Regions from separate parts of the Flexivirga sp. G2 genome, predicted to be linked through region 1. Evidence: predicted binding sites of a transcription regulator. Region 1 holds the regulator's gene; each other region holds the start of a gene.
The links. Region 1 encodes LexA, which represses DNA repair genes until DNA is damaged. Its sites were predicted from a motif close to TCGAACANNTGTTCGA; they were not measured.
Positions count from the first base shown of each region.

Region 2: ruvC (crossover junction endodeoxyribonuclease RuvC) is a predicted target of LexA. The motif match lies at 3,194-3,209, and genes of this name have one in related genera.
Region 3: ACZ50J_RS03355 (HNH endonuclease signature motif containing protein) is a predicted target of LexA. The motif match lies at 2,901-2,916, and genes of this name have one in related genera.

Region 1 covers NZ_AP039675.1:1,505,361-1,509,910, reverse strand. Annotated here, with positions in the region: gene nrdR (transcriptional regulator NrdR) at 1-282, opposite strand, end outside; gene ACZ50J_RS07335 (LysM peptidoglycan-binding domain-containing protein) at 554-955, opposite strand; gene lexA (transcriptional repressor LexA) at 1,240-1,956, shown strand; gene ACZ50J_RS07325 (NAD-dependent protein deacetylase) at 1,957-2,811, opposite strand; gene ACZ50J_RS07320 (LysR family transcriptional regulator) at 2,955-3,875, shown strand; gene ACZ50J_RS07315 (ComEC/Rec2 family competence protein) at 3,907-4,550, opposite strand, start outside.
Region 2 covers NZ_AP039675.1:2,090,492-2,095,041, forward strand. Annotated here, with positions in the region: gene ACZ50J_RS10135 (MMPL family transporter) at 1-1,530, opposite strand, end outside; gene pdxT (pyridoxal 5'-phosphate synthase glutaminase subunit PdxT) at 1,688-2,293, shown strand; gene ACZ50J_RS10145 (YebC/PmpR family DNA-binding transcriptional regulator) at 2,351-3,121, shown strand; gene ruvC (crossover junction endodeoxyribonuclease RuvC) at 3,241-3,768, shown strand; gene ruvA (Holliday junction branch migration protein RuvA) at 3,765-4,361, shown strand; gene ruvB (Holliday junction branch migration DNA helicase RuvB) at 4,375-4,550, shown strand, end outside.
Region 3 covers NZ_AP039675.1:673,191-677,740, reverse strand. Annotated here, with positions in the region: gene ACZ50J_RS03365 (DNA polymerase IV) at 1-535, opposite strand, end outside; gene ACZ50J_RS03360 (carboxymuconolactone decarboxylase family protein) at 600-1,055, opposite strand; gene ACZ50J_RS03355 (HNH endonuclease signature motif containing protein) at 1,163-2,893, opposite strand; gene ACZ50J_RS03350 (GNAT family N-acetyltransferase) at 3,048-3,683, shown strand; gene lon (endopeptidase La) at 4,205-4,550, shown strand, end outside.

The DNA.
Region 1 (4,550 bases):
TGCACGGATCGACTCCTCGACCTCCTGTGCGAGCAGTGCGAGATCGTCCTCGCTCACCGGCCGGCCCTGGCATGCCTTGCGCACGCCCAGCAACACCTTCTGCCGGCTGAAGGGCTCGCTGGCACCGGACCGTTTCACCACGGTGAGGCTGGCGGTCTCCATGGTCGAGAAGCGCTTACCGCAACTCGGGCACTGCCTGCGTCGCTTGATGCAGGTGCCGTCCTCACTCGTGCGGCTGTCGACGACGCGACTGTCGTCGTGACGGCAGAACGGGCAATGCACGAACGACTCCTCTCCGCTCGATCCGGCGTCCGACCCCGCGTCCTCTGCCACCGACCCGGAACGTCGTCACCTGTGGACGAAGTTGTGGGTAAGTGGTGGACGAGTTGGGGACGACCGGGCTCTGCATGTGGACTAGATGTGGACGAATCCCATCCGTGTAACTACTAGATATAGGGATGTTAGGCCGATCCCCGCCCAATCGCAAGACCCGTCGTCCGCACCTGGAAAACCGCTGGTCAGCAGCCCGGAACACCGCGTGTCGGAGCGTCGATCAGGGCAGCTTCAACTGCTGCCCGGCGACGACCTGGAGCCCGTTGAGATCGTTGGCCAGCGCAACCTTCGTCACGGCGTTCGAGATGGGCATCGACGGGTAGGCGCGGTGGGCGACCCCCGACAGGGTCTCGCCCTGACGGACCGTCACCGAGCGGCCCGCGTCACCCGGGGTCGCGGCCCACGCGCGCGCCGCTGCTCCTCCCCCGATCACCAACACGACGGCGACCACAATGCCGAGCAGCCGGCGACCGCGAGCCGTCAGTCGCAGCCCGGTCGGCTCGACCCGCACCCCGACGCCCGACCCACCACCGTGTGCCGACGGCCCTGTCGGAACCGCCCGCAGGTGCCTGCGGGCCTGCCCCGGCCGAACCGCCCCGTCCCACTGCGCAACTGCACTCATCTCTTCCTCCTGAATCTCCGTCGCGAACCGGTGCACACCGCCCGGACGACCAGCGCCATCCGAACACGCGTGCGATCGCACACCTGTCGGATGTATAGCACGAACGTTCGATGTCGTCGAGACACGCGTCGTACAGATGTTTGGAAACTGTGTCCGAAACCCATACGCTGTTTTCACGAAGCCAAGGCAAGCACCGACCACCGACAACCGTTCGGATTCCGGTCCGCGCAGCACGCTCGCCGGCCGCTTCGAGCGAACCGTTCGCCGACGAGGAGATGACAGCGATGGCACAGGTGCACGAACTTCCCGACCGCGCCGGTGAGAGCCTCACCACCAGGCAGCGGAAAGTGCTGCAGGTGATCCGCAATTCCGTTGATCGGCGCGGTTATCCACCGAGCTTGCGGGAGATCGGGGATGCCGTCGGCCTGACCAGTCCGAGCTCTGTGGCGCACCAGCTGACGATGCTGGAGCGCAAGGGTTATCTGCGGCGTGACCCCAACCGTCCGCGCGCCATGGAGGTCATCGATCCGGACGCCACCGACACCCGTGGTTACCGCGGTGGCTCGAGCGTGCGCGGCGCGTCGGAGTCCAGCGTCGACGAGACCGGATTGGGTGACGAACGGCCGGAGGCGTCATACATTCCGGTCGTCGGGCGCATCGCCGCCGGAGGCCCGATTCTGGCCGAGCAGGTGGTCGAGGACGTGTTCCCGCTGCCGAAGCAGATCGTCGGCGAGGGCGACCTCTTCCTGCTCAAGGTGGTCGGCGACTCGATGGTCGATGCCGCCATCTGCGACGGCGACTGGGTCGTAGTCCGCCAGCAGCCGACGGCGACCAACGGCGACATCGTCGCGGCCATGCTGGACAACGAGGCGACCGTGAAGACGTTCAAGCGGGCACGCGGCAAGGTCTGGCTGCTGCCGCACAACGACGCCTACGACCCGATCGACGGTGACGACGCGACGATCCTCGGCAAGGTCACCGCCGTGCTGCGCCGCGTCTGATCACCCCGCGACGTCTCCCCGCTGCACTCCGCCGAGCGTCTCCACCAGCGCCGTCAGGGTTGCTCCGAGTGGCGCGTCGATGCGCACCGATACCTCCTCGTCGGTCGCACGCGTCCATCCGTGAGTGATCACCGCGACCGGGATCCCTTCCCGTACGGCGCGACGGACGAAGCGGTAGCCGGACATGACCGCGAGCGAGGATCCGAGAACGAGGATCGCGCGAGCGGCCTCCACCCGGGTGAAGCACTGCGCGACGAGTTCCTTCGGCACGGACTCCCCGAACATCACCACGTCCGGCTTCAACCGGTCGGAACCGCAGATGATGCAGTGCACCACCCGGAACTCGCTGATCAGGGATTCGGCGATCGCCACATCGCCGTCCGGCCGCAGCGGTCCGTCGGCAGACCGGTCGAAGTCGGGGTTGGCCAGCTGGAGCCATTCGTCGACCATCGAGCGTGCATAGTGCTCGCCGCACTGCATGCACACGACGTGGGTCAGGCTGCCGTGTAGTTCGGCCACCCGGTCGGCACCGGCGGCCTGATGCAGGCCGTCGACGTTCTGAGTGATGATCGGGCCGATCAACCCGGCCTGCTGCAATGCGGCGACCGCCGTATGCCCGGAGTTGGGTCGGGCGGCAGCGAAGCGCGGCCAGCCGACATACGAACGGGCCCAATACCGTTGGCGCGCTGCGGGATCGGCCAACAACTGCTGCGCCGTCATCGGGTGGAACCGGCGCCGACCGTCCGCTCCGCGGTAGTCGGGGATTCCGGATTCGGTCGAGAGCCCGGCACCCGTCAGGGCGAGGACTCCCCCACGACTCACCAGGTCGGTCAGCGCCGCCGGATCCGTAGTCACCACACCGTCAAGGTCTCACACGCAACGAGTCGGAACGGTCCTGCCCTCGGACCCGACACGGCGGTGCTGGATTGCCGCCGAAATGTTGATTAGCGATATCGAACAAGTAGTCATCAATAATAACGAAATGTTATTATCGGAGGATGATCGACGCAGCTGGACTCAGGGTCATCAAAGCCATCAGTGATCACGGCAGTTTCACGGCTGCGGCGAGCTCGTTGGGCTACTCCCAGCCGGCCATCTCGCAGATGGTTCGGCGACTCGAGGACCGCACCGGCACGGTCCTCGTCGAGCGCCTGGGTCGCAGCGTACGTCTCACCGAGGCCGGGCAGGTCCTGGCCCGGCACGCCAACCCGGTGCTCGCCGCGCTCGACGCGGCCGAGTCCGAGGTCGCCGCGATCGCCGGCCTGCGAGCAGGACGAGTGCGCCTGATGGCCTTCCCCTCGTCGTCATCGACCCTGGTGCCCCGCGCACTGGCGCTGGTCAAGAAGCGCTTTCCCGACGTGCAGGTCAGCTTCACCGAGGCCGAGCCGCCGGAATCACTCGCCGCGCTGCGCTCGGGTGAGTGCGACGTGGCGGTCGCGTTCGCCTACGAGGGCACCGATCTCGCGCGCGGCGAGGAGGACATCGACTCGTTCGTCACCCGCAAGCTCCTTGATGACGAGGTGCGGTTGGCGCTCCCGCTGGACCACCCGAAGGCGAAGTCGAAGAAGGTCAAGCTCGCCGACCTGGCGAGCGAGCCGTGGATCGCCGGCTGTCCGCGATGTCGCGGTCACCTGCTGTCCCTCGCGGATCGCGCCGGTTTCAACCCCGACGTCGCGTTCGAGACCGAGGACTACGTGGCGGTCCTCGGCCTGGTCGCCGAAGGGCTGGGCGTCGCCCTCATCCCCGATCTGATCCGCCGCTCGGCGAGCAACCCCGGCGTCGTGACCGTGCCGATGGACCCTGCCTCCCGGCGCGCGGTGTATGCCGTCACCACCCCCGACCTGCAGCGTGTGCCCGCGGTCTCGGCCACCCTCGAGGCGTTGTGCGAGGCCGCACGCGCCAAGAACGTCTGTTCCTGAGCCGCGCACCCTCCGGCGCAGTAGCGCCTCTTCACGGCCGGGCGACCAACGGTCCGCCCTCGTGCGCGACGATCGCGATATCCCCGCCCCGATCCGTGCGCAGCACCGTCGAATCGCTCTGCGCCAGGAGATCGAGAGTCCGCGGCGCGGGATGCCCGTAGTCGTTGTCCGCACCCACGCTGATCACCGCGATCGGAGCGTGCACGGTGTGCTCGAGATCCGGGTCCTGGTTCGCCGAACCGTGGTGCGGCACCTTCAGCACGTCGACCGGTGGCGCGTCCGTCACCTGCCGCAGTTGGGCAAGCACCGATGCCGCGGCCTCCTTCTCGATGTCGCCGGTCATCAGCAGCCGCACGCCGTGCGAGCGAACGTCCAGCACGATGCTCGCGTTGTTCTGGACGGACCCTGCTCGGATCAGCCGCGTCGGCCCGAGCACCAGCGCGTGGACCGCACCGACATCGAGCACGTCACCTGTCACCAGTGTCTGCAGCCCGAGGCCGTGCTGTGCGGCGAGCGTCTTGACCAAGGGCTCCTCACTGGGTTCGTCACCGGCGCCCGAGGCGCCGGTCGATTCCACAGGCGTCACGTAGAGAGCGTTGACCTGACGGCCGTCGAAGACGGCGCTGAGCCCGCCCACGTGATCCGCATGGAAGTGCGTCAGCACGACGGCATCGA
Region 2 (4,550 bases), 590 kb from region 1:
ATCGGTCGCCTGCTGCACGTCATAGGTGATCGCGGTCGTACCGCCGACCAAGGCGTTCGCTCCCGGCACACCATGGGCGACATCCCGGATCCGGTTCAACTGATCGAATGCCTTGGAGCTGTAGGGATCTCCGGACACCGCGGTCTGCAACAGCGTGCGGTCCCCGCGCGTGATCGGTTTGGCCGCCGGGGCGAATCCGGCCGAGGACAGCTCCTGCGTCGTTCGGGCCTGATGCGTCGTGTCGACGAGCACGTAGACCGGGTCGGAGGAGTTGCTGGCGTACTTGCTCTGCAGGATCTTCGTCGCGGTGACCGAGTCCGGGTTGCCGGTGAAGCTCTGCGTGCTCGACAGGCTGTGCGAGTTGAGCTGGGTCAGGCCGAGTGCGCAGAGCAGCAGCAGGCCGACCGTCACCAACCAGACGGCGCGCGGCCGGGGGCGGATGAAGCCGCCGACCTTCGCCCACACACCGCTCTGCGTCGGCTCGGGGCTGCCGTAGGCCGGGCGGCGCGGCCAGAAGACCCAACGGCCCACGGTCACCAGCAGTGCGGGCAGCAGCGTCAGCATCGCGAGTAGCGCGAACACGATGCCGAGCGCTGCGACGGGACCGAGTCCCTTGGTGGAGTTCATCTCAGCCGCGAGCAGGCAGAGCATGCCCAGGATCACTGTGCTGCCGCTGGCAATGATCGCCGGCCCGGACCGATGAAGCGCGAAAGCCATTGCTTCGTGCCGGTCTTCGTGTCTGCGCAGCTCTTCCCGATATCGGGCGACGAGCAACAGGGCGTAGTCCGTGCCGGCACCGATCACCAGCACGGTGAGGATGCCGTAGCTCTGCCCGTTGACGGTCAGGCCGGTGTGGTCGACCAGGAGGTAGATGAACGCCTGGGCTGCGGTGAGCGCGACGCCGGCGCTGAGGATGGGCAGTATCCACAGCACGGGACTGCGATAGGTGAGCAGCAGGATGAAGATGACCACACCGAGCGTCCCGAACAGCAACGTGCCGTCGATGCCGGCGAACGCGTCGGCCTGATCGGCGCCGAAGCCCACGGGCCCACCCAGGTGCACGTCCATTCCCCGAGCGTCCGTCTTCGCGGTGGCGCGAATCTCCTTCGCCGTCTTCGGCAGGTCGTTCCAGCCGGACTTGGGATCGACGTGCAGCGGGACGAGGGTCTGCAGGGTCGTGCCGTCCTTGGACGGGATCGGACCCACGATCGGACCGCCGAGGTGCGGGGTCTGCTTCTTGTATGTCGCAACGTCGGCCGTCGCCTTCGCACGGTCGGCGGCGGTCAGCCCACCGTCCCGGTGGTAGACGACGATCGCCGGCATGCTGTTGCGGTCGACGAATGCGCCGAGTTGGTCGTAGGTCTTGGTCGCCTCCGCGCTGCCCGGCAGCCACGAGGAGGTCTGATTGTCCTGAGCACCGGAGAGTTTCCCGGCGAGTGGACCGAGCGCCAGCAAGGCGACGACCCAGATGACGAGCACCACGTATTTGCTGCGGCGACCGCAAACCAATCCTGCGAAACGACGATCCATCCGGCGACCCCTCCGAGTTTGCTGCGACGGCGAATACTTAGCTTTCCTCACCATCGCGATATATCGTGAGTTTATCGAATCTTGACCCGCGGCGCATCGGGTTTTTCTCGGTGGACTCCCTGATGTTCCGCAGGGTTCGCTGTGGGACCCTGCTGCGGTGAAAACTGTCATCGGCGTGCTCGCCGTACAAGGAGATGTCCGCGAGCACGCACGTTCGCTCGAATCGCTCGGTGCCACAACCCGATTGGTGCGTCGTCCGGAAGAGCTGGACGGGCTCGACGGCATCGTGCTGCCGGGCGGTGAGTCGACCACGATGGACAAGCTGTTGCGCGCGTTCGAGTTGCGCGACCCGTTGCGGCAGCGGTTGCGGGAGGGGCTGCCGGCATACGGCTCGTGCGCGGGGATGATCCTGCTGGCCGACCGGGTGCTCGACGCGACCGCGGACCAGCAGACGCTCGGCGGCCTGGACGTGACCGTGCGGCGCAATGCGTTCGGGCGGCAGGTCGACTCCTTCGAGGAGGACCTCGAGATGCCGGTCATCATGGGGGAGCGGCCGGAACCGGTCCGTGCCGTCTTCATCCGCGCCCCGTGGGTCGAGTCGATCGGCCCGGAGGTGCAAGTGCTCGGCACGGTCGCCACCGGTGCGGCGGCCGGCCGCATCGTCGCGGTCCGCGAGGGCAACCTGCTCGCGACGTCGTTCCACCCGGAGGTCACGGGCGACCACCGGGTGCACGAATACTTCCTGCGTGTGGCGCAACACTGACGGGCGATAACATTGCCGGTCGAACCCCAGCACGTTCGATGAGGATGAGGGACATCTATGAGTGGTCACTCCAAGTGGGCGACAACCAAGCACAAGAAGGCAGCGATCGATGCCAAGCGCGGCAAGCTGTTCGCCAAGCTGATCAAGAACATCGAGGTCGCTGCGCGCTCCGGTGGAGGTGACCTCGCGGGCAACCCGACGCTGTATGACGCGGTGCAGAAGGCCAAGAAGTCGAGTGTCCCCAATGACAACATCGACCGTGCGGTCAAGCGCGGCTCCGGTGCCGAGGCCGGCGGCGCCGACTACCTCGCGCTGACCTACGAGGGCTACGCACCCGGTGGCGTCGCGCTGCTCATCGAGTGCCTGACCGACAACAAGAACCGGGCCGTCGCCGAGGTTCGCACCGCCTTGCAGAAGAACGGCGGCTCGATGGGCGAGTCCGGCTCGGTTGCCTTCATGTTCAACCGCAAGGGTGTGGTCATCGTCCCGAAGAAGCAGCCCGAGGGCGAGGCCACCGAGGACGGCCTGCTCGAGGTCGTGCTCGACTCGGGCGCCGAGGAGGTCAACGACCTCGGCGAGTCCTTCGAGGTCATCTCCGAGGCGACCGACCTGGTCGCGGTGCGTGAGTCGCTCCAGGGCGCCGGCATCGACTACGACTCCGCCGACTCGTCCTTCCTGCCGACCGTCGAGGTGCCCCTCGACAAGGAGGGCGCCAAGAAGATGTTCCGCATCATCGAGGCGCTCGAGGACAGCGACGACGTGCAGAACGTCTACGCCAACGGCGATGTGCCGGATGAGGTGCTCGCGGAGCTCGACGCCGAGGACTGATTCGGCACGGCGTTCGACGCGCCGCCCGCGCCTTCGCCGGTATGGCGGAACTCCCGCCTAAGCTGACGGGGACCGAACATATGTCGGACCCCGTACGCCGAAGAAGGAGCTGCCCTGCTGTGCGAGTGCTCGGAGTCGACCCCGGCCTGACCCGTTGTGGTCTCGGTGTGGTCGAAGGAGGCATCGGGCAGCCGGTGCGGATGATCGCGGTCGGCGTGGTGCGCACTCCGGTGACCGACGACCCGGCGGAGCGGCTCTTCAGCCTGCAGACCGAGATCGACGAGTGGATGGAGCGGCACCGGCCCGACTCGGTGGCCGTCGAGCGGGTCTTCGCCAAGGCAAACATCAAGGGGATCATGGGCACGGCGCAGGCCTCCGCCATACCGATGCTTGCCGCGGCGCGGCGCGGGCTCCCGCTTGCGCTGCACACGCCGAGTGAGGTCAAGGCCGCCGTCACCGGCAACGGCCGGGCGGACAAGGCGCAGGTGACGTCGATGGTCACCCGCATCCTGAAGCTCGACACCCCGCCGAAGCCGGCGGACGCGGCCGATGCGCTGGCGATCGCGATCTGTCACGTATGGCGCGGCGGTGCCCAGGACCGCATCGCGGCCGCGGTCGCCAAGCAACGGGCAGGGGCTCGCGGATGATCGCCACCCTGCGCGGCACGGTGCTGCACGTCGGACTCGACCAGGTGGTCGTCGAGGTCGGTGGCGTCGGGTTGCTGACCCACACGACGCCCGGCACCGCGGCAGCGCTGCGGACCGGGGGAGAGGCGACGCTCTCGACAACTCTGGTCGTGCGCGAGGACGCGTTGACGCTCTACGGGTTCGGCACCGTCGACGAGCGTGACCTCTTCGAGCTGGTGCAGACCGTCAGCGGTGTCGGTCCGCGAATCGCGTTGGCAATGCTCGCTGTTGCCAGTCCAGATCAGATCCGCGCGGCCATCGCCGGTGGTGATGTCGCTGCGCTGGTCAAGACACCGGGCATCGGCAAGAAGGGCGCCGAGCGCATCGTGCTGGAGCTCAAGGACAAGGTGGGGCCGATCAGCGGGACGGGTGCGCCCGACGTGCCGGCGGCGCCGACCGGTGGCGGTCACGACCAGGTCGCCGAAGCGCTCATCGGCCTGGGCTGGTCCGCCAAGCAGGCCGACGACGCCGTCGCCAAGGTCGTCGCGGCGGCCCCCGAGGTCACCGAGGTGTCGGCGTTGCTGCGGGCGGCGCTGCGTGAGCTGGGACGCTGAGATGATGGACGAGATGGACACCGAACCGGACGGCTCATTCGACGCCACGTCCCGCATCGTCGACCCGGTGGGTGACGAGGAGGAGCGCCGGTTCGAGGTCGCCCTGCGTCCCAAGCGACTCGCCGACTTCCCTGGGCAGCCACGCGTTCGCGACCAGCTCGGTCTGCTGCTCGAAGCGGCTCGCCGACG
Region 3 (4,550 bases), 830 kb from region 1:
CCTGGACGGGTCGGTCACCCATCACGTCCAGCCAGTTGTCGCGGGTCAGTTGGAAGACGCCCCGCGGCTTGCCGAGGTCGGTGGCGACCTTCGCGCGTACCTTCGTGTCGCCGACACCGACGCTGCAGTGCAGTCCGGTCGCGTCGAGGACAGCAGCGCGGACTGCGTGCGCGGTGGCGATGGGATCGTCGGTGTCGACGCCGACGAAGGCCTCGTCCCAACCGAGCACTTCGACGACGGTGCCCGGGAAGTCTCGGAGCGCTTGCATCACTCGAGCCGAAACAGCTTCGTAGACAGGGAAGTCCACCGGTAGGAAGACGGCGTCCGGGCATCGTTTCACCGCGATCTTGAGCGCCATACCCGAACGGATGCCGAACTCGCGCGCCTCGTAGGACGCGGTCGAGACGACGGCCCGCTCGGTGGGGTCGCCGCGCCCGCCGACCACGACCGGCTTGCCGGCGAGTTCGGGATGACGCTGGATCTCGACGGCAGCAAGGAACTGATCCATGTCGACGTGCAGGACCCAGGACGTCATACCGCTCACCTCGCTCGGCGCAAGCCTGCCATGGTGCGGTGACCGTGGGCGGCCCTCCGGGCGATCAGCGTGTGCCGGCGACCTGGCGGGTGGTGACGTTGATGCGGTTGAAGAGATTGGTCGTGGCGACCCAGGCGACCAGCGCGGCAAGTGCCTTCTCGTCATACCGGTCGGCGACCTCGTCCCACACGGCGTCCGGAACCGGGTCGAGGCTGTCGGCGATCCGGGTCATGTGCTCGGCGAGCAGGAGCGCCGCGCGTTCGTCGTCGGTGAAGTAGGGCGCGTCGCGCCAGCCGGCGATCGAGATGAGTCGCTCGTCGCTCTCCCCCGCCTTCTTGGCGTTCTCCAGGCCGTATTGCAAACACCACGAGCAGCCGTTGATCTGGCTGACCCGCAGGTGCACCAGCTCGAGAGTCGAATCGGGCACGCCCTGGCCACGCACCGCCGCGGCGAGGGCGAGGATGCCCTTCGTCGCGGACGGGTCGAGCAGGCCGGCGGGGTTCGTCATACGCGGTTCCATGGGTGCTCCTTGTGCAGAGGGTGGTTGGTTCACCACACGAGACGTACGGCGCCGACGGAATGTGACATGCAGGCGAGAATCAATGCGCGAGCTGTTGATCGGCAGGCTCAATCAGCGGGACGCGTGATGTAGCGCCGGCCGGACGGGCTGGTCCAGGTGCAGACGCCCTGAGCCGTCATCGACACGGCCCAGCCGCCTTCGTGCTTCGCGCGGTGGTGGTGCCGGCAGAGACATTGCAGGTTGGCGGCGGTCGTCGTCCCGTCGGGCCAGCGCACGACGTGGTCGACGTCGTCGAGCCGTGCCGGTCGGATGCAGCCGGGGAATCGGCAGTGCTGATCACGGGTGACGACGAATCGTCGGAGCCGGGCGCCGGGACGGTAGGTGACGTCCGAAGTCTCCACTGTCGCACCGGTTCTCGCGTCGACCAGTGCGCGGGTCAGTCTGGTGCCCAGCCTCTGGCACAGCTCGGTCAACACCGCCGCGGGTATGATGCCGAGGCCCTCGACGAGGACGTCGCCGATGCGGAAACGCGGGGCGGTATGCGGAGAGTGTGTTGATGCGCGCGTTCGTTGGGCCGGGTGATCGTCTGTCGGGTGATTTCCGGGTGGGCGTTCCGGTGGTCGGTCCCTGTCGGGCCGCGCGTGCAGCTGATCGGTGTTCTCGGCACCGAGGACGACTCGGACCCGTGGCACGATGCGGCCGCCGGAGTTCGGGTCGAGAAGTGCTTCCACCGTGCACGGCCTGCGCTCCAGGAGCGACGTGGTCGGTGTGTCGAGCCGGATCAGCTCATCGAGGCTGTCGCGTGCGCTGCAGCGCAACAACTCCTCCACGTGCGCCTCGACGAGGGACGACGTTGACTCGTCCCTTTCATCAGACCGGAGTCCGGTCGCCCTGGCCGCCTCGACATGCTCGTCCACCGACCGAACGGGAACCTGGACCACGCACGTGGTGCTGATCGAAACGTTCCCAAGCAGCAGGTCGAGGAAGGCGTCGACCCGGCACTCGTCGAGGCTCTTGCCGGTGATCGTGTCCTGGTGGAGTTGCCTGGCCAACTCGTTGACGGCAGCCAGCACCCGCATGGCGTCCTCGGTGGGCAGGATCGCTTGCACGGTGCTCAGCCCGGGTTGGTGATGCGGGAATGCCTGGACGCAGATGGCCTCGGCGCGTTGCTTTCGGGCCGAAGCGGCGGCGTCGGCGGGCGACAGCTCGGCGAGCAGTCGCCGGGTGCGCCGCACCAGCTTGGTCGACGTCAGCGGCACAGGCTCGCCGGCATCGTCCGCGGGTGGCGAGTCGTCGCTCTGCGGCGCCGTTGCATCGTCGATCGCGGCGAGCAGCTCGGACTCGACCCTTCGGGCAACCCTGGGCGACGCCTCCCGCAGGGTCTCAGCGACGACATCGAGTTTGCGAGGGTCGAGCGTGCCGGCGGCAGTCAGCTCGAACAGCGTTGGCGTGCAACGAATCGCGTCGACGGCATCGCCGAGGCGGTTGGTGGTCTGCCGGTCGGACCACCCCAGCCGCGCGCCGATCTCCTGGGGCAACCATTCGTCGGCATACGTGCCGATCGCATGCCGGACCTCTCGTGGCGTCGCACCGGGCGACACGACCTCCTCGATCGCGGCAACCTGCGCGAGGCGCACGGACTGCGCCGCCCACGCGGTGTTCTGGACTCGCTGACAGGCCACGACCTGGTCGATCAGCTCGTCGCGCGAGACCTCAACCGTCCCTTCACGCACCCGGTCCGCGGCCTCTCGCAGGAGTGTCTGCGCGGTCGCCAACAGTGCGTCGACGGATGCCCGTGCGATGCTCTCACCGGGGATCAGCGACGACTGCTTGGACATACCCTGATCATACGCATGTTCGAATTCTCAAACAAGAGATAAATGCGGCAATCTTCAGATGTGACAACAGTTTTGAGCAATAGGTCATCTCATGCAGCACTGCCACAAACATATACGGGATGACCGACGGCACTCCCTCTGAAAGAGTGCTGCAATGCGTTCCTCGTGGCCGTTCGACGACTTCGCCGTCTCCGACTCGAACCTCACGCTGCGCCCGGTGCGTGATGCGGACATCGGCGACCTCGTGGCGATCTTTCCGGATGATTTCGACCTGGACCCGGCATACCCGCCACTGCCCGGGATGCCGCTCGCGGTCGACCGCGAGCGCCGGCTGGTGCAGAGCATCTGGCGACACCGCGGACTCTGGTCGATCGACGACTGGGTGCTCGACTTCGGCGTATGGCGAGGCGGCGAACCGCTCGGCATACAGACCTTGGAGGGCACGCGGTTCACCCAGCAGCGCACCGTCGACAGTGCGTCCTGGATCGCAAAACCCTTTCGCGGCAAGGGATTCGGCATCCAAGCTCGCGAGCTCGCCCTGGCCTTCGCGTTCGAGCAACTCGGCGCCGACAAGGCAATCACCTCAGCCCTCGTCACCAACCATGCGTCCCTCGGCGTCAGTCGGCACCTCGGCTACCGCGACGACGGAATCCGGTCACACGACACCGGGACCGAGACGATTGACCTGCAGCACCTCGTCCTGGGTCGATCCGATTGGTCGGCGCAACCACGAACGAGGCTGTCTGTCAGCGGTTTCGATCCGTGTCGACCGTTCTTCGGACTGGCCTGAGGGTGAGGTCGCGCACCGCGAGGGCGCCTCGTTGTCGAACATGAGTGCTACGTTCTGAGGAATGGGAATCAGACACGTTTCATTCCGCGCCGGAAAAGATCCCTTTGGCAACCCGGTGTGGATCCCTGCGTCAGTCGAAGACCGAGAGGAACGGGACGACGGCGAGTGGCTGTGCGTGCTGCCCGCGTTCGCCGGCTATGGCAGCGACCCGCAGTGGGTGCGAGCGGACGCAGTGCGGGACGACACACCGGACGCCGACGCGGACCCAGCGCCGGAAACCGCAGAACCGCCACGTCTCAGGATCGTTGACTGACGCGGCCCTCGCCCCGGGCGGTCTGACGCCACGAGTTGGGCATCATCGTCATCCGCTCAGCATGCACCAGGCGCTGCGAACCCTCGGGAACAAAACTCTCCCGCAAAGCCTTGAGCCGATAAGACTCAACTTTCGCAGCGACACGACCCGTCCACCGGCACCGGCCGACGAACCCGTTCGTGTCGCCATACGCCTCACGAGGAGAGCGATGACCCGAACAACCGAGCTGCCGGTGCTCTTTCTGCACGACCAGGTGGCACTGCCCGGCATGACCCTGCCCATCGAGCTCGACGACGAGGCGCGTGCCGCCGTCGATGCGGCGCGGGCTGCCGGCCTCGAACAACTACTGCTCGCGCCCCGCATCGACGACGCCTACCCGACCGTCGGAGCCGTCGCGACCATCGAACAGGTCGGCCGTATGCCGAGCGGCGAGCCGGCCGCAGTCCTGCGTGCCACCGACCGCGGCCGCATCGGACGCGGAGTCGCCGGCCCCGGGGCCGCGCTCTGGGTGGAGATCGAGATCGTCGAGCCCGGCGCGCCGACCGACCGCACCC